Regions from separate parts of the Streptomyces sp. NPDC006332 genome, predicted to be linked through region 1. Evidence: riboswitches for the same ligand, from Rfam matches in the RefSeq annotation. Region 1 holds a riboswitch; the other holds the start of a gene.

Evidence for each region. A riboswitch is a leader RNA that binds a small molecule or an ion and turns the genes downstream of it on or off. The one in region 1 is predicted to bind glycine.
Region 2: it holds a riboswitch for glycine, as region 1 does, so the genes downstream of both, gcvP (aminomethyl-transferring glycine dehydrogenase) here and gcvT (glycine cleavage system aminomethyltransferase GcvT) in region 1, are expected to answer to the same signal.

What each region holds. Positions count from the first base shown of each region.
Region 1 covers NZ_JBEXRA010000027.1:61,979-71,284, reverse strand. Annotated here, with positions in the region: gene ABZ027_RS23965 (ABC transporter substrate-binding protein) at 1-1,087, opposite strand, end outside; gene ABZ027_RS23960 (ABC transporter permease) at 1,180-2,181, opposite strand; gene ABZ027_RS23955 (enhanced serine sensitivity protein SseB C-terminal domain-containing protein) at 2,541-3,341, opposite strand; gene ABZ027_RS23950 (enhanced serine sensitivity protein SseB) at 3,440-4,240, opposite strand; gene ABZ027_RS23945 (AAA family ATPase) at 4,350-5,018, opposite strand; glycine riboswitch at 5,197-5,306, shown strand; gene gcvT (glycine cleavage system aminomethyltransferase GcvT) at 5,496-6,629, shown strand; gene gcvH (glycine cleavage system protein GcvH) at 6,740-7,117, shown strand; gene glyA (serine hydroxymethyltransferase) at 7,133-8,413, shown strand; gene ABZ027_RS23925 (L-serine ammonia-lyase) at 8,488-9,306, shown strand, end outside.
Region 2 covers NZ_JBEXRA010000049.1:6,170-15,475, reverse strand. Annotated here, with positions in the region: gene ABZ027_RS33245 (ABC transporter ATP-binding protein) at 1-648, shown strand, start outside; gene ABZ027_RS33240 (TOBE domain-containing protein) at 714-1,133, shown strand; gene gcvP (aminomethyl-transferring glycine dehydrogenase) at 1,254-4,139, opposite strand; glycine riboswitch at 4,316-4,412, opposite strand; gene ABZ027_RS33230 (PRC-barrel domain-containing protein) at 4,527-4,901, shown strand; gene ABZ027_RS33225 (DNA polymerase IV) at 5,157-6,554, opposite strand; gene ABZ027_RS33220 (MerR family transcriptional regulator) at 6,612-7,256, opposite strand; gene ABZ027_RS33215 (bifunctional nuclease family protein) at 7,515-7,988, opposite strand; gene ABZ027_RS33210 (MerR family transcriptional regulator) at 8,074-8,811, opposite strand; gene ABZ027_RS33205 (FHA domain-containing protein) at 8,855-9,306, opposite strand, start outside.

The DNA.
Region 1 (9,306 bases):
TCTGCTGCAGACCGGCGAAGTCGGTGGCGTAGAAGACGGCCTTGCGGCAGTCGACGTTGTCGAACGGCTTCGCCGTCTGCACCAGGGCCACGTAACGGACGAAGGAGGTCTGGAGGTTGTCCACGTTCGACTTGTGGTCCTGGACGGCGCTGACCCGGCCGGACTGGGTCATGCCGGTGCCGTTGACGTCGACGTCGTAGTCACCTTCCATCAGCCGCTTGTCGTTCTCCTCCAGGTTGGCGGAGATCGTCACGGTGATCTTGTCCGGAAGGGCCGGGCGGATCGGGTCCGAGGCCTTCTTCCAGGCGGTGTTGCGCACCAGCACGAGGCCCTTGTTGGCGTTGTACGACTGGACCTTGTACGGGCCGGAGGAGAACGGGTGCTGCGTGTACTTGGCGCCGGTGTCCTTGCTCTGCTTCACCGGGGCACCGGTGGGCATGGCCAGGAACTGTTCGAAGTCACCGTTGGGCTTGGGCAGTTTGAAGACGATGGTCTTGTCGTCGGGCGTCTCGATCGCCTTCAGGCCCAGCTTGTCCTTGGACTTGTCCTTGTAGGGGCCCTTGTACTCGCCCTTCGGGTCGAGCGTCTGCTTGATGTACGCCGGGCCACCGGTGATGGTGTCGGTCGCCCAGATGCGCTCGATGCCGTACTTGATGTCCTTGGAGGTCAGCGCGGAGCCGTCCTCCCAGGTGAGGCCGTCACGCAGCTTGTACGTGTAGGTCTTGCCGTCGGCCGAGACCTCGCCGGGACCGGTGGCCAGGTCGCCGACCAGCTTGTTCGACGCCTCGCCCGGCTTGGTGTCGTACGTGACCAGGGTGCGGGTGAAGAACCGCATGAAGTCCCACGTCATGCCGTAGTACGTACGCTGCGGGTCCAGCGAGTCGAAGTCCTGCTTGCCGACGAACTTCAGCGTCCCGCCCTTCTTGGTGGACGCGTTGACGACCTTGTTCAGCGCCGCGCTGTAGCCGGCGCCCTTCTCGCCTTTGTCGTCACTGTCTCCGCCGCCGCACGCCGTGGTGGTCACCAGCGCCGCGACAACGAAGGCTGCGCCAGCAGCGAGCCGCCGCTTCGGGGAACCTGTGGGCATTTTCTCGTATCCTCCGAGATTCGCGGTTCCGGGCCTTTGCCGGAAAACCATGGGAAGAGCCACCTGACGGTGCGGCAGGGGCAAGTCGTGCGTCAGCGGGTCCCCTTGGGATCCAGAGCGTCCCGCAGGCCGTCGCCGAAGAGGTTGAAGGCCAGGACGGTGATGAAGATCGTCGCACCGGGGAAGACCATGAACATCGGGTCGTGCTCGTAGGTCTGCAGGGCGTCGCGCAGCATGCCGCCCCACGACGCCGTCGGCGGCCGCACACCCGCACCGAGGAAGCTGAGCGCCGCCTCCGTCAGGATGTTGGTCGGAATCATCAGCGTCGCGTAGACCATGATCGGCGCGAACAGGTTGGGCAGCAGCTCCCGGAAGAGGATGTACCGCCTGCCACCGCCCAGGCTGCGCGCGGCCTCGATGTACTCGCGCTCACGGAGGCTCAGCGTCTGGCCCCGGACGATACGGCCGACGTAGGGCCAGCCGAAGAAGCCGATGACCGCGACCAGGACGGCGATGCGCACGCCCGAACCGGTCAGTCCCAGCAGGTCGTCCGGGAGGACCGAGACCAGGGAGATGATGAAGAGAAGCTGCGGGAAGGAGAGCAGCACGTCCATGACACGGCTGATCAGCGCGTCGACCCAGCCGCCGAAGTAACCGGCGACGATCCCGAAGAGCGTGCCGAGGACCACCGCGACGACCGCGGCCAGGAAGGCCACCAGGAGCGAGATGCGCGCGCCGTAGACGATGCGACTGAACACGTCACGGCCCTTGTTGGGCTCGACACCGAACAGGTAGTCACCACTGACGCCGCCCCAGGTGCCCTGCGGCAAGTTGGTCAGCGGATCGAGTTCCTCCTGGTGGAACTCGTTCGGCGGGTGGCCGAGCAGCGAGACGATCAGCGGGGCGAACACGGCGACCAACACCAGGACCAGCACGGTGATTCCGCCGGCCAGAGCAACCTTGTCCTGCTTCAGGCGGTGCCAGGCGATCTGCTTCAGGGACCGGCCTTCGACCTTCTTGGCGCCTGAGTCCGCGGGGTCGGCTGGAGCGGCCGGCGCCGCTTCCGCAGCGGTGTCGTGCAATGGCGCCGTCATGGCAGGGACCCCTCTCAACCGGCGGTGACCGGCCCGCACTTGCCGCTGTAGCGGCGTCATCTTCAATCGAACACAAAGGGGCAACCCCCCTTGGACGGGGAGTCTTCAACGCCTCGGCGATCAGGTGCCAGCCTTGGCGGTGAATGGATGCGCAACCGTGATGCTGCACCAGCGATTCCGTTATCCGAACAGTGGGTAACAGCTGTCGGACGTGTGGAAGTTGGGACACCGGGGCGAAACGGGCAGCATTGAGGTCAACAGACGCCAATCTACGCGCATGGATCGACACCTAGAGCCAAAAGAAGATCAATAACCTCGAAGTGACTCATGTCACGAGGGTGAGCCGCCGCCCGAACCGGTCAGTACCGGCCACCCGCCTGCGGATAGCCGTAACCGGCCGCCGGGGCCTGGGCGGGGGCAGGGGCGGCGTGCGCCTCCCGGTCGTAGAAGGGGCGGGCGTTGGCCCGCATCCACAGGGCGACCGGGTCGTACTCGTCGGACATGGCCACGGTGGAGACCGGCAGCCCGTCCGGGACGACACCGATGGACTGCTGCATCATCGCGCGCACCGAGTCGACGGCCGGCGGACTGGTGTCGTACACGTCGAGGCCGACGGCGAGATAGGGCGCCCCGAGCGCGGGCTGCACCCAGGCGCGGCGCAGGGCGCGCACCGCCGGGGTGCGGTGGGCGTTCTGCGCGATCAGGGCGTAGAACTGCGGGATCTCGATGCCGGGTTCGGACAGCCTGAGGGGCCCGGCGGGCTGGCGGTCCAGGCCGGTGGCGATGCGGCGCAGGTCGAGCCAGGGGATGCCGACGCCGCCGCCGGGGGCGTGCGGGTTGAGCCAGAGGCCGTAGTGGTCGGGGTAGAGGGTGCGGGCCACGTCGAGGCCGTCGATCACTTCGTACGATCTGTTCCAGCCGCTGGCCGACAACTCCTGGGCGGAGGTGACGCATGGGGCGTAGCCGTACCCCTCGACCTGCATGTTCCCGTACTGGGCGTCGGGGGAACCGGCCTGGCCGTGCCACAGCAGCATCCAGACCTGTCCGGAGGACGGGGTGGCGAGCGCGCGAAGGAGCGCCTCGTAGGCGTCGTAACGCCCGGGCGTCACCTGGCGCAGCATGTGCTCGACCTGCCCGGCCGCGGTGCCGCTGGCGCTCACCTTTTACCGACCCTTCGTGATGTGGCCTGAATAGGGACCCAGCTTAGGCGCTCCGCCGGGTTCAGCCGTTGAGCTGTTTCAGTAGCCCTGTCGCTGTTTCAGTAGCCCTGTTGGTAGAAGGGCCGCACACTCTGCCTCATCCAGTGGCCCACCGGGTCGTCCGTCACGTCCAGGAGCACCAGGTTGACCGGCCACCGGACGGGGACGGTGCCCAGGGCACGGGCCAGGGCCTCCATCGGCAGGGCCCGCAAGTCGCCCTCCCACTGGGACAGTTCCACGCCCACGAACATGACCGGCTCGGCCGTCTCGATGACGGCGAGGCAGCGGCGGGCGGTGAGCACCACGCCCGTGGCGGCGAACTCGGACGAGGCCGCCGCGAGGAAGTCGACCGGGTCGTCCTGCCAGTCCGGCTCGAACAGGCGGACCCGGCCGCCGGCGGCGGGACCGTCCAGCGGGGTCCGGCCGACCCGGCACAGTTCGGCGACGGCGGCCGGCGGCAACGGGACACCGACCGTGCCGTCCGGGTTCACCGCGAGGCCGACCTGGGGCGGCAGACCGCGGGCGAACTCGACCGCGGGGGCGATGGTGTACGACAGGTGCGAGCCGACCACCTGGCGGAACTGTTCCTCGGAGCTGAACACCGGGACGTAGGCCTGGCCCTCGATCTCCAGCGTGGGCAGGTCCAGGGGGCCGCTGTGCGGTCCGCCGCCGTTGGGCAGCGGCACCCAGAGGAAGCTGCGGCCGAGCACCTCGATGATCCGCCCGCCCGCCCCGGGCACGCCGAGGGAGGCGGACAGCACCTCCTCCAGCTCGTTGCCGGGCCATCCGCCGTGCGGATGAGGGTGCGCCTGTGCCGGGAAACCCGGGAAGTCAGCGGGGAAGTCCGCCGGGAAGTCCATCTGCCTGCCTACCGCCTGCCTGGTACCGCCTGCTGTAGCTGAAAAGGCTATCGGGTACGGAGCGCCCATGAGAGACGGGCGGCCGGTCCGGCCACCGAACCGGTCCGGCTCAGCCCGTGAACCCGATCCGTCGCAGCACGTTCGCCGCGTCCCGGTCGACCAGCACCGCCGAGCCGCAGCCCGCGGGCAGGTCGCCGTTCGCCACGGAGCCGATCAGGCGGGAGGCGGCGCCCCGGTGACGCAGGAACGCGTACCGCGAGACACCGCGGCCGCGCTCGCGCTGCCCGGCGAGGGCGGTGTCCGGCGTGACGTCGAGCAGCAGCAGGTGCAGGGTGCCACCCCGGCGACGGGCCTCGCGGGCCAGCCAGCCGCGCACCCAGGCCTGCGTACCGCAGTCGTGCACCACGACCCCTTTGCCGGAGCGCAGGGCGCGGCGCAGACCGGCGTAGTGCGCGAGGCGGACCAGGGGGCGGTAGACCGCGTACGGCAGGAAGCGGGGCATCCGCGTCGCCCAGCGGTCGCGGGCGTCCTGGGAGTCGATGCGCAGCCCGTTGACCGTGCGGCGCATCAGGGTGGACTTGCCGCTGCCGGGCAGGCCGGTGATCGCGACCAGGTCCCGGGGGCCGAAGAGCAGGGCGTGCGGGCTGCGGCCGCCGCGCTCACGGAGGTCGCGGACGACGGGTGCGCCGAGCGGGCCGCACGCCTGAGGTGCCGGGACCGTCGTCTGCTCGGGCAGCGCGAGAGCCGAGGTGGTCGCGTACGCCGTGGTCCTGTTCACCGTGATCGTCCTCCCCTGGGGTGGTCACGACTTCCCTGCCCGTCGAGTGTAAAGAGAAGGTAATGCGCGGTGTCTCGTGTTTTCGTGCTCGTCCTGCCACAAGCCGGTTACAGATGCCGCCCTGCCGTACTCGACCGATGCGTGCAATGATGTCGGCGCCAACTGCATACCGGCCGCTTGAATCCGCGCGGGAGAGTTCCGGGTCGTACGTGTGTCGTACGGATGCCCGGGCGCCGAAGGAGCAAGTCCCTCCCTTGAATCTCTCAGGCCCCGTACCGCGCGGGCGAGGCACATCTGAAAAGCGGGCCGCTGCGACAGTGGCCCCACCCAAGGTGCAAGTCGTGATCACCGCTTCGCGTGGTCCTGACGAACCTCTCAGGTTCCGATGACAGATGGGGAGGAACGACCTCGCCCTCCCTCACGCTCGACATGAGCTCGCGCGGGAGGTCCCCCATCGCCTCGGGAGACGACCGTCCGATGAGCAGTACCGCACCCCGTCACACCGCGCTCGACGCCCTGCATCGTTCGCTCGGCGCGACGATGACCGACTTCGCCGGCTGGGACATGCCCCTTCGCTACGGCTCCGAACGCGACGAACACCAGGCCGTGCGCACCCGGGCCGGTCTGTTCGACCTCTCGCACATGGGCGAGATCACGGTGACCGGCCCGCAGGCGGCCGCGTTCCTGAACCACGCGCTGGTCGGCAACATCGCCTCCGTCGGCGTCGGCCGCGCCCGCTACACCATGATCTGCCGGGCCGACGGCGGCATCCTGGACGACCTGATCGTGTACCGGCTCGACGAGGCGGAGGCCGGGTCCGCGCACTACATGGTCGTCGCCAACGCCTCCAACGCCCAGGTGGTGCTGGACGCGTTGACCGAGCGGGCCGCCGGTTTCGACGTCCAGGTGCGCGACGACCGGGACGCCTACGCGCTGATCGCCGTACAGGGCCCCCAGTCCGCGGGTGTCCTGAAGTCCCTCACCGACGCCGACCTCGACGGCCTGAAGTACTACGCCGGTCTGCCGGGCACCGCGGCCGGCGTGCCCGCGCTCATCGCCCGCACCGGGTACACCGGCGAGGACGGCTTCGAGCTGTTCGTGAAGCCGGAGCACGCCGTGCGGCTGTGGCAGGCGCTGACCGAGGCCGGCGAGGGTGTCGGCCTGGTCCCGTGCGGCCTGTCCTGCCGGGACACCCTGCGCCTGGAGGCGGGCATGCCGCTGTACGGGCACGAGCTCTCCACCGCGTTGACCCCCTTCGACGCCGGTCTCGGCCGGGTGGTGAAGTTCGAGAAGGAGGGCGACTTCGTGGGCCGCGAGGCCCTCCGGGAGGCCGCCGCCCGTTCGGAGCACAACCCGCCGCGGGTTCTCGTCGGCCTCGTCGCCGAGGGCCGCCGGGTGCCGCGTGCGGGGTACCCGGTCGTCGCGGACGGCCGGGTGATCGGCGAGGTCACCTCGGGCGCGCCCTCGCCCACGCTGGGCAGGCCGATCGCGATGGCGTACGTCGACGGGGCGCACGCGGCGCCGGGCACACCCGGTGTCGGTGTGGACATCCGGGGCAGTCACGAGCCGTACGAGGTCGTGGCGCTGCCGTTCTACAAGCGTCAGAAGTGACGGCGGCGGGCAGTCGGCGTGCGTGACCCTGCGCACTTTCCGCTGCTCACGTACGTTTCCAGCAGTCCCTCATTCACCAGCACTCCCCCGCGTACAGGAGAATTCAGGCCATGAGCAATCCCCAGCAGCTGCGCTACAGCAAGGAGCACGAGTGGCTGTCGGGCGCCGAGAACGGCGTCTCGACGGTCGGCATCACGGAGCACGCGGCCAACGCGCTCGGTGACGTCGTCTTCGTCCAGCTCCCGGAGGTCGGTGCCGGTGTGACCGCGGGCGAGACCTGCGGCGAACTGGAGTCCACCAAGTCGGTCAGCGACCTGTACTCCCCGGTGTCCGGTGAGGTCACCGAGGTCAACGAGGACGTGGTCGACGACCCGTCGCTGGTGAACTCCGCCCCCTTCGAGGGCGGCTGGCTGTTCAAGGTCCGCGTGGCCGAGGAGCCGGCCGACCTGCTCTCCGCCGACGAGTACACCGCCTTTTCCGCCGGCTGAGGAGTCCTGCACCTGATGTCCGTTCTGAACACGCCCCTGCACGAGCTCGACCCCGAGGTCTCCGCCGCGGTCGACGCCGAGCTGGTCCGCCAGCAGTCCACCCTGGAGATGATCGCCTCCGAGAACTTCGCGCCCCTCGCGGTGCTGGAGGCGCAGGGCTCCGTCCTGACCAACAAGTACGCCGAGGGCTACCCGGGCCGCCGTTACTACGGCGGCTGCGAGCACGTCGACGTGACCGAGCAGATCGCGATCGACCGGGTCAAGGACCTGTTCGGCGCCGAGTACGCCAACGTGCAGCCCCATTCGGGCGCGTCCGCCAACCAGGCGGCCCTGTTCGCGCTCGCCCAGCCCGGTGACACCATCCTCGGTCTGGATCTGGCGCACGGCGGCCACCTGACCCACGGGATGCGGCTGAACTTCTCCGGCAAGCAGTTCGACGTGGTCGCCTACCACGTGGACGCGAAGACCGGCCTGGTCGACATGGCCGAGCTGGAGCGGCTCGCCAAGGAGCACCGGCCGAAGGTGATCATCGCGGGCTGGTCGGCGTACCCGCGGCAGCTGGACTTCGCCGAGTTCCGCCGGATCGCCGACGAGGTCGAGGCCCACCTGTGGGTGGACATGGCGCACTTCGCGGGTCTGGTCGCGGCCGGTCTGCACCCCAACCCGGTTGCGTACGCGGACGTCGTCACCTCCACCACCCACAAGACGCTGGGCGGCCCGCGCGGCGGCATCATCCTCGCCAAGAAGGACTTCGCGAAGAAGCTGAACTCGTCCGTCTTCCCGGGCTTCCAGGGCGGTCCCCTGGAGCACGTGATCGCGGCCAAGGCGGTCTCGTTCAAGGTCGCCGCGAGCGAGGACTTCAAGGAGCGCCAGCGCCGTACGGTGGACGGCGCGCGGATCCTCGCCGAGCGCCTCACCGCGCCGGACGCCCGCGAGGCCGGCGTGAACGTGCTGTCCGGCGGCACCGACGTGCATCTGATCCTGGTCGACCTGCGCGAGTCCGAGCTCGACGGCCGGCAGGCCGAGGACCGGCTCCACGAGGTCGGCATCACGGTCAACCGCAACGCCGTCCCCGACGACCCGCGTCCGCCGATGGTCACCTCGGGCCTGCGGATCGGTACGCCCGCCCTCGCCACCCGCGGCTTCACCGCCGAGGACTTCGCCGAGGTCGCGGACGTCATCGCGGAGACCCTGAAGGCGCCCGCCCCCTTCGAGGGGGACGCCATGGCAGCGCTGAAGGCCAGGGTCGAAGCCCTCGCCGACAAGCACCCGCTGTATCCCGGTCTGAGCAAGTAGTTCCCTTCCCCGGGTGCCGCGCACACTGAGAGGCGTGTGCGGCACCCCGCACCACCCCGTACCAAGGAGTCACCGTGGCCATATCGGTCTTCGACCTGTTCTCGATCGGAATCGGCCCGTCCAGTTCCCACACGGTCGGCCCGATGCGCGCGGCGCGCATGTTCGCCGCCCGGGTGCGCAACGAGGGACTCATGGAGACGGTCGCCTCCGTGCGCACCGAGTTGTACGGCTCCCTGGGCGCGACCGGGCACGGCCACGGCACGCCCAAGGCGGTACTGCTCGGCCTGGAGGGCGACTCGCCGCGCACGGTGGACGTGGAGTCGGCGGACGACCGGGTGACACGGATCAGGGAGACGGGCCGCCTGCGCCTGCTGGGCGAGCACGAGATCGCCTTCTCCTACGACGACGACATGGTCCTGCACCGCCGCAAGACCCTCCCCCACCACGCGAACGGCATGACGCTCTGGGCGTACGACGCGGCGGGCTCTCAGCTGCTGTCGAAGACGTACTACTCGGTCGGCGGCGGCTTCGTGGTGGACGAGGACGCGGTGGGCGCGGACCGCATCAAGCTGGACGACACGGTGCTCAAGTACCCCTTCCGTACGGGCGACGAGCTGCTGCGCCTGACCAGGGAGACGGGTCTGTCGATCTCCGCGCTGATGTTGGAGAACGAGCGGGCCTGGCGCACCGAGGAGGAGATCCACGAGGGACTGCTGGAGATCTGGCGGGTGATGCAGGCGTGCGTGTCGCGCGGCATGTCTCGCGAGGGCATCCTGCCGGGCGGCCTGAAGGTCCGCCGCCGCGCGGCCGTCTCCGCACGCCAACTGCGCGCGGAGGGCGATCCGTTGGCTCGCGCCATGGAGTGGATCACGCTGTACGCGATGGCGGTGAAC
Region 2 (9,306 bases), on a different contig from region 1:
TCCGGCGGCCAGGCCCAGCGGGTCGCCGTCGCCCGCGCCCTGGCCACCCAACCGCGCCTGCTCCTCCTCGACGAGCCGCTCGCCGCCCTGGATGCCCGCACCCGCCTGGAGGTACGCGCCCAACTCCGCCGTCACCTGGCCGAGTTCGAGGCGGTCGCCGTACTGGTCACGCACGACCCGCTGGACGCCATGGTGCTCGCGGACCGACTCGTCGTCATCGAACACGGCCAGGTCGTCCAGGAGGGCGCTCCCGCCGACATCGCCCGCCACCCCCGTACGGACTACATCGCGCAACTGGTCGGCCTGAACCTCTACAAGGGGCACGCCGAAGGCCACACGGTCCGTCTCGACGCCGGCTCCGCCCTCACCACCACCGAGGATCTCGCCGGACCCGTGTTCGTGGCGTTCCCGCCGAGCGCCGTCACCCTCTACCGGGAAAAGCCCACGGGTTCCAGCGCACGCAACCTCTGGCGCTGCGAAGTGGCCGGCCTGGAGACCCACGGCGACCAGATCCGAGCGGACCTCACCGGCGAACTCCCCCTCACCGCCGACCTCACCACGGTCGCCGCGGCCGAACTCGACCTGCACCCCGGCGCATCGGTCTGGGCGACCGTCAAGGCAACCCAGACACACGCATACCCGGCATAAGACCTCCAGGCGGCTACGGTGGGCTTCCCCGGCCCCATCCCCACCCCATCCCAGTGAGGCCTTTAATGAGCCTGTCCATCCGCAACCAGCTCTCCGGCACCGTCACCGCCAGCACCCCGGGAGAGGTGATGGCCATGGTCAAAATCCGTCTCACCGGCGGCCAGAACCTCACCGCCGCGATCACCCGGGAAGCCGCCGAGGAGCTGGGCCTCGCCGCGGGAACGGCCGTACAGGCCCTGGTGAAGTCGACGGAGGTGTCCCTGGCCACCGCGCCGGTCGACGGCCTGTCCATCCGCAACCAGCTGCCCGGCATGATCAGTGACATCGCGACCGGCGGCGCCATGGCAGCCGTCCGGATCAGCGTCGAGGGCGCCGACCTGATCGCGGTGATCACCAAGGACGCCGTCACGGACCTCGGTCTCACGACCGGCATCCCGGTCGTCGCCCTGATCAAGTCGACCGAGGTCTCCCTGGCGACCGTGTGACCTCACCGCGTCGCACCGCACGCATCGGGAGGGCTTACGTGACGCGAAAGGGCTCCGCCCGGTGCACGACCGGCCGGAGCCCTTCCCGCCTACGTCAGATCAGTCCTCGTACGCGTCCAGTCAGTCCTCGTACGCGTCCAGCGGCGGGCAGGAGCAGACCAGGTTCCGGTCACCGAAGGCCTGGTCGATGCGGCGCACCGGCGGCCAGTACTTGTCCGCCACCGACACACCGGACGGGAAGACGGCCTCCTCACGCGTGTACGCGTGCTCCCACGCCCCGCCGAGCGCGCCCGCGGTGTGCGGCGCGTTCCGCAGCGGATTGTCGTCCGCGGGCCACTCGCCCGAGCCGACCTTCTCGATCTCCGCACGAATGGCGATCATCGCCTCGCAAAACCGGTCGAGTTCGTTCAGGTCCTCGGACTCGGTCGGCTCGATCATCAGCGTCCCGGCCACCGGGAAGGACATCGTCGGCGCGTGGAACCCGTAGTCGATGAGCCGCTTGGCGACGTCGTCGACACTCACGCCGGTCGCCTTGGTCAGGGGCCGCAGGTCGATGATGCACTCGTGCGCGACCAGGCCGCCCGGACCGGTGTAGAGCACCGGGAAGTGCGGTTCCAGCCGCTTGGCGATGTAGTTCGCGGAGAGCACGGCCACCTGCGTGGCCCGCTTGAGTCCCTCACCGCCCATGAGCCGCACGTACGCCCACGAGATCGGCAGGATCCCGGCGGAGCCCCAGGGCGCGGCCGAGACGGGCCCGACACCGGTCTCCGGGCCGGCCGCGGGCTGCAGGGGGTGGTTCGGCAGGTACGGCGCCAGGTGCGCGCGCACCCCGACCGGGCCGACGCCCGGACCGCCGCCGCCGTGCGGGATGCAGAACGTCTTGTGCAGGTTCAGGTGCGAGACGTCCCCGCCGAAGTGTCCCGGCTTGGCCAGCCCCACCAGGGCGTTGAGGTTGGCGCCGTCGACGTACACCTGGCCGCCGGCCTCGTGCACCTGCGCGCAGATGTCCGCGACATGCTCCTCGAACACACCGTGCGTGGAGGGGTACGTGATCATCAGCACCGCCAGCTCGTCCCGGTGCTGCTCGATCTTCGCCCGCAGATCCTCGACGTCGATCTCGCCGTCCTCGGCGGTCTTCACCACGACGACCTTCATCCCGGCCATCACGGCACTGGCGGCGTTGGTGCCGTGCGCCGACGACGGGATCAGACACACGGTCCGCTGCTCGTCCCCGTTGGCCCGGTGATATCCGCGTACGGCGAGCAGTCCCGCCAGCTCGCCCTGCGAACCGGCGTTGGGCTGCAGCGAGACCGTGTCGTAGCCGGTGACCTCGGCGAGACGCTCCTCCAGCTCGCGGATGAGGACGAGATAGCCCTCGGCCTGCTCGGCGGGCGCGAAGGGGTGCAGCTGACCGAACTCGGGCCAGGTGACCGGCTCCATCTCGGTGGTGGCGTTGAGCTTCATGGTGCAGGAGCCCAACGGGATCATGCCGCGGTCGAGGGCGTAGTCCCGGTCGGCCAGCCGACGCAGGTAGCGGAGCATCGCGGTCTCGGAGCGGTGCTGGTGGAAGACGGGGTGTGTGAGGTACGCGTCGGTACGCCGCAGCGCGGCCGGAAGGGAGTCCTCGGCGGCCGCGTCCAGCGCCTCGATGTCCCCCTCGACCCCGAACGCGGCCCACACGGCGGCCAGTTGAGTCCGCGAGGTGGTCTCGTCGCACGCGATCGACACCAGGTCGGCGTCGACGAGCCGGAGGTTGACGCCGTTCTCGCGCGCGGCCGCGACGACCTCGGCCGCCCGTGACGGCACCCGGGCGGTCAGGGTGTCGAAGTAGGAGCCGTGCACGACCTCGATCCCGCCGGCCGTCAGGCCCGCGGCGAGGATCGTGGCGTACCGGTGGGTGCGCCGTGCGATGCCCCTGAGGCCCTCGGGCCCGTGGTAGACGGCGTACATGCCGGCCATCACGGCGAGCAGCACCTGCGCGGTGCAGATGTTGCTGGTCGCCTTCTCGCGCCGGATGTGCTGCTCCCGCGTCTGCAGGGCGAGCCGGTAGGCCTTGTTCCCGTCGGCGTCGACGGACACGCCCACGAGCCGCCCCGGCAGGCTGCGCGCGAACTTCTCACGGACCGCCATGTATCCGGCGTGCGGTCCGCCGAAGCCCATCGGTACCCCGAACCGCTGGGTCGTCCCGACGGCGATGTCCGCACCGAGCTCACCCGGGGGCTTCAGCAGCGTCAGCGCCAGCAGATCGGCGGCGACCGTCACCAGCGCGCCGAGTTCGTGGGCCTGCTCGATCAGCGGCTTGATGTCGCGTACGGCACCGGAGGCGCCCGGGTACTGCAGCAGCACACCGTTGATCTCACGCCCGGCGATCTCGGCCGGAATGCCGTCACCGAGGTCCGCGACCACGACCTCGACGCCGGTCGGCTCGGCCCGCGTCCGGATCACGGCTACGGTCTGCGGCAGCGTGTCCGCGTCGACCAGGAAGAGACCCTTCTTGTTCCTGCCCATGCGCCGCGACAGTGCCAGCGCCTCGGCCGCCGCGGTGCCCTCGTCGAGCAGCGAGGCACCGGAGGTCGGCAGGCCGGTGAGCTCGGCGACCATGGTCTGGAAGTTGAGCAGAGCCTCCAGACGCCCCTGGGAGATCTCCGGCTGGTAGGGCGTGTACGCCGTGTACCAGGCCGGGTTCTCCATCACGTTGCGCAGGATCACGGGCGGCGTGAACGTCCCGTAGTACCCGAGGCCGACCATGGAGTCGAGAACCTGGTTCCGGTCGGCCAGCGAACGCAGCTCGGCCAGCACCTCGGCCTCGGTACGCGCACCCGGCAGATCGAGCGCGTCGGCGTTCTTGATCACGTCCGGCACCGCGGCGGCGGTGAGCTCGTCCAGCGAGCCGTACCCGACATGGGCGAGCATCTTCGCCCGAGCTTCCTGGTCAGGTCCGATGTGACGCTGTTCGAACGGAATTCCCTGCTCCAGTTCGGAGAGCGGACTGCGGTGAGCGATCATTGCGGAGGCCTCCTGGTCTGACACGACCTTCGTGGGGCACCACGGCACGGGTACCCGAACGGCCTCCCCCTCTGTCATCTCAACCTGAGAGCTTCACCGGACCACCCGAGGGTGGCCGACTTTCACCGTCGGTGAGAGCGGAAGCCGTCGACACCCGCCCTGCTTTCCAGAGTGACCTCACCCATGCGGTACGGGGGCCTGAGAGATTCCGGGGAGGATTTGCTCCTTCGGCGCCTCCGGATGTCGCCCGAAGGACTCTCCCGCACGGGGTCAGCAGCCGTTTGCCAGCGTACCAGCGAGATCAGCGCTTGAGCGTTCGAGTGGCCGCCTCCCTGATTGTGCTCTTTTGTGGTGCTTACGGATGAGTTGCGACCAAATGGAGGACCCGTGCAGACCGACATCGATCCGCGCAACCTGATCGGCCGCAAGGCGTTCGACCGCAACGGCACCAAGATCGGCACGATCGACGAGATCTACCTCGACGACGCGACCGGCGTACCGGAGTGGGCGGCCATACGGACAGGTCTGTTCAGCAGGGACGCCTTCGTCCCCCTGGAGCCCAGCGAACTGATCGAGGGCACCTTGCGCGTCCCCTTCGACCGGGCCCTGATCAAGGACGCCCCGGACTTCGGCGTGGGCCGCCACCTCTCCCCCGAGCAGGAACTGCAGCTCTACCACCACTACGGTCTCGACCTGTCCGCCCCTCCTCCTCCGCTCCCGGACCACGACTTCGGCACGCTGGCAAACACGGACGAGTCCTGACCCTCCACGTCGTCGTCCCCACCCTCCCCACCGACACCTCCCCCATCCGGATGACCGACCTCGGCGGCCGACACATCCGGCCCAGGCCCAGCCGATCCGCCCACCGCGCCACCCCCACGACGCACCCCGATCAGCCCGGCGCACTTACAGCCGGGCCGCCGGTAGCCGACCCGTACGGCTCACCAGCCCGTCCCCTCGCGCCCGAAACCAGCACACACCCCACCCACACTCCACCCAGACCCGCCACCCCCGCACTCACCCCGACCCCGTTGGCCCGCCCACCGAGGCCCCGCCCAGCTGAGCCTCACCCGCCTCGGAGAGCGCCCGCACCAACGGCAACGGCTCCGCCGGCTCAAGATCGGGATCCTCGATCCGGAACGTCCGCACCCGCCCAGGCCCCGAGTCGGGCGTCTCGAACCGCACTGTCACCCGCCCGAGACCGCTTCCCTGCACCCACCCGTGTCCGTACACGGTGTGCCGCACATCGTGTCCCGAGGGCCACCGCCGCTCAGTCGGCGCCTTCGGTTCCTCGACGGGCGTGTCATCCGCCTCCTCGACCGCACCGGAGTCCATCCGCTCTCCCGCCGCCTGCGCGAACAGATCCTCCTGCGTGTAGTCGGCCAACCCACTGACCCCCACTCCGAGCAACCGCACACCCCCGGTCGTGTCCACGGAGTCCAACAGTCGCGCGGCCGCCTCCCGCACCACCCCCGGATCGTCCGTCGGCCCCCGCAACGTCTCGGACCGGGTGAGCGTGGAGAAGTCGAACCGTCGCACCTTGAGCACGATGGTCCGGCCGGACAGCCCCGCCTCCCGCAGCCGCCGCACACACCGCTCCGCCAGCCGCTGCACCTCCATCCCCACCCGGACCCGGTCATGGATGTCGACGTCGTACGTGTCTTCCACCGACACCGACTTCGTCTCCCGCTCCGCCACCACGGGCCGCTCGTCGAGCGCCAGCGCCATCGCGTACAGCGAGTGCCCGTGCGCCTTGCCCAGCAGCCGCACCAACTCGTCCTCACCCGCCTCGGCGATCTCCTCCACGGTGTGGATCCCCACACGCCGCAGGTGGTCCCCCGTCGCGGGGCCCACCCCCGGCAGCGTCCGCACCGGCATCGGCCCGAGCAGCTCCCGCTCGGTCCCCGGCTTGATCAGCACCAGTCCGTCCGGCTTGGCCTGCTCCGAGGCGATCTTCGCCAGCATCTTGGAGGCGGCCAGCCCCACCGATCCCGTCAGCCCCGTCACAGCCCGTATGTCCGCCCGGAGCTTCACCCCGGCCAGCCGCGCCGACTCCTCGTCCCAGGCCGCTCCCCCGGCCTCCAGATCCACGAACGCCTCATCCAGACTCAGCGGCTCCACCAACGGCGACAGCGCTCTCAACAGTTCCATCACCTGATCGCTGATCGACCGGTAGAACGCGAAGCGCGGCACGAGATACGCGGCGTTCGGCGCGAGCCGTCTCGCCTGGGCCATGGGCAGCGCCGAGTGCACCCCGAAGATCCGTGCCTCGTACGACGCCGTGGCCACCACCCCACGCGGCCCCAGCCCGCCCACCACGACGGCTTTCCCCCGCAGACTCGGCTTGGAGGCCTGCTCCGCCGAGGCGAAGAAGGCGTCCATGTCGAGATGCAGGATCGTGGGCGCGGTTCTCACATCTCCGATGCTGCCCTACGCCACTGACAATGCCCCACCCAAGAGCGGGGACGGCGCTCAGACCGCCCGGTTGCGGCGCCGTGCCAGCTCGTCCGCGGGGTTGTGTCCGACCAGCGTCTCCCCGGTGTCCACCCGCTCGCCATGCAGCTGTGAGAGGGCACTCTCCACGTCCCGCCACACCACACCGACTGCGATCCCGAAGACACCCTGGCCGCCCTGGAGCAGTGCGTGGACCTCGTCGGGCGTGGTGCACTCGTAGACCGTGGCGCCGTCGCTCATCAGGGTCATGCGCTCCAGATCGCGAAATCCACGCTCGCGCAGATGCTGGACCGCCGTGCGGATGTTCTGCAGCGACACACCGGTGTCCAGGAAGCGCTTGACGATCTTCAGGATGACGACGTCCCGGAAGCTGTACAGACGCTGCGTCCCGGACCCGTAGGCGGGCCGCACGCTCGGCTCCACGAGACCGGTGCGGGCCCAGTAGTCCAGTTGCCGGTAGGTGATGCCGGCGGCCGCACAGGCCGTCGGACCGCGGTAGCCGATCTGCTCGGACGCCATGGACGTCGTCCCTCCGCTGCTCGGCACGGCCGTCGGTCGCTGCGGAGCGTGATCGGCCGCGTTGCTGTGAAGCGGGTACGGACCGCTCGCCCCGAGACTCCGTCCGGGGGCACCCCCAGCCATACCGTCGCCGCTGCTTCTCACGCCGACCTCCGTCCTTGACCTGCCCTCTCGACGGTAGGCAGTCACCAGGGGCGCGTCAACGATCGCCACACTCGGCACGCCGAGTGATAATCACCCTAAGAGTGGTTTCCCGTGCCCCGCCGCGGGGAAAGGCTAGCCGAATGCGCTCGGAGCGGTCCCTGGGAGGCTGCGCCGACCGTCTGCAATTGGCGGCGTGCGAGGCGTCAACGGTCGTGGGCGGGCCCGGCGGGAGTGCTCATCCGCCGGGCCCGTCGTTGTTCACTGGCTGCTGGTGCCGAAGTCCTCGGGCGAGATCTGGTCGAGGAACTCGCGGAACTTCTCCACTTCGTCCTCCTGCTCGTCGGGAATCGCGATCCCCGCGTCGTCGAGCACCCCGTCGCTGCCGTAGATCGGCGTACCGGTGCGCAGGGCCAACGCTATGGCGTCGGACGGCCGAGCACTCACCTCCACCCCACTGGCGAACACCAGCTCCGCGTAGAAGACGCCCTCACGCAGATCCGTGATGCGCACCTCGGTGAGCTCCTGGCCGACGGCCTCCAGCACGTCCTTGAACAGGTCGTGGGTCAGCGGTCGAGCGGGGGCCATGCCCTGCTGCGCGAAGGCGATCGCCGTCGCCTCCCCCGGTCCGATCCAAATGGGGAGGTAGCGATCGCCTCCCACTTCGCGCAGGAGCACGATCGGTTGGTTGGAGGGCATTTCCACCCGGACACCTACGACATCGAGCTCGTTCACACAGCAACCCTAGGCCGTGCCCGGGACGTTTGGGTAGTCGGGCAGGAAACGGGTGGCCGATCCGGCCTCCACCACGCAGCCCACTTCAGGGCAGCCGCACCCCGAGGGCGATCTGCACCAACGCGGCGTGCAGCTTCACCGTGAGTCCCGCCAGTTCCTTCGCGCGGGCTTCGGCGTGTGCCCTGGTCTGCGGGTTGCGATGGCGTTTCAGCGGCGCCACCACCTGGTCCACCAGACCGGCCTCGCGGTCGGCGGCGGCCTTCATCACGCGCAGGTGTCGCGGCTCGATCCCGAACCGGCCCAGTTCGGCGACGAGCGAGGCCACCGTGACGGCCTCGGCGTCGTACGCCCCGTCCTGCATCGGGGCGATGAGCCCGTACGACTCCCACTCGTGCAGATCCTGCTCACCGATCTCCGCGGCGGCGAGCAGCTCGGCCCGTCCGACGCGGGCAGCCGTGGGCCCATCGAGAGCCTCAGGGGCGGCCTCACCGTCCCGCGGACGCCCCAGAACCGGCAGCTGTACGGCCTCACCGCGCTCCACGGCGTCCAGGTGGTCCTTGATGACCTTGAGCGGCAGATAGTGGTCCCGCTGCATCCTCAGGACCTGTCCCAGGCGCTCGACGTCGCCGGCGGTGAACTTGCGATACCCCGAGGGTGTCCGCTGCGGCTCGATGAGCCCCTCAGACTCCAGGAAACGGATCTTGGAGATGGTCACTTCGGGAAACTCGTCGCGCAGCACGTTCAGCACCGTGCCGATGCTCATCAGCCCACTGTCCGTGGCGGCGGTGCCGTGCCCGGCACCGCCGCTCCGTGTATGAAGCATGGACCTTCCCTGGGGGTCCCCCCGGACAACGTCCGGAGGAGGGTCAGTAGCCCCGCTGGCTCGCGTAGAAGACCAGCCGGTACTTGCCGATCTGCACCTCGTCACCGTTGTTCAGAGCGACCTGGTCGATCCGCTCGCGGTTCACATACGTGCCGTTCAGGCTGCCCACGTCGGCCACCGTGAACGAGCCGTCCGGGCCGCGGCGGAACTCCACGTGCCGACGAGAGACCGTCACGTCGTCCAGGAAGATGTCGCTCTGCGGATGACGGCCGGCCGTGGTCAGGTCGCCGTCCAGAAGGAAGCGACTGCCCGAGTTCGGGCCACGGCGTACCACCAGCAGCGCGGAGCCGAGCGGCAGCGCGTCGACGGCCGCCTGTGCTTCCGGGGAGAGCATGGGCATCTGCGTCTGGCCGGTGGCCTCGGAGTCGTAGGCCTCGAGCCCGGAGATGGAGATCGTGGACGTGGTCTCGGAGGGCCGCTCGGGCGTCGCACCGG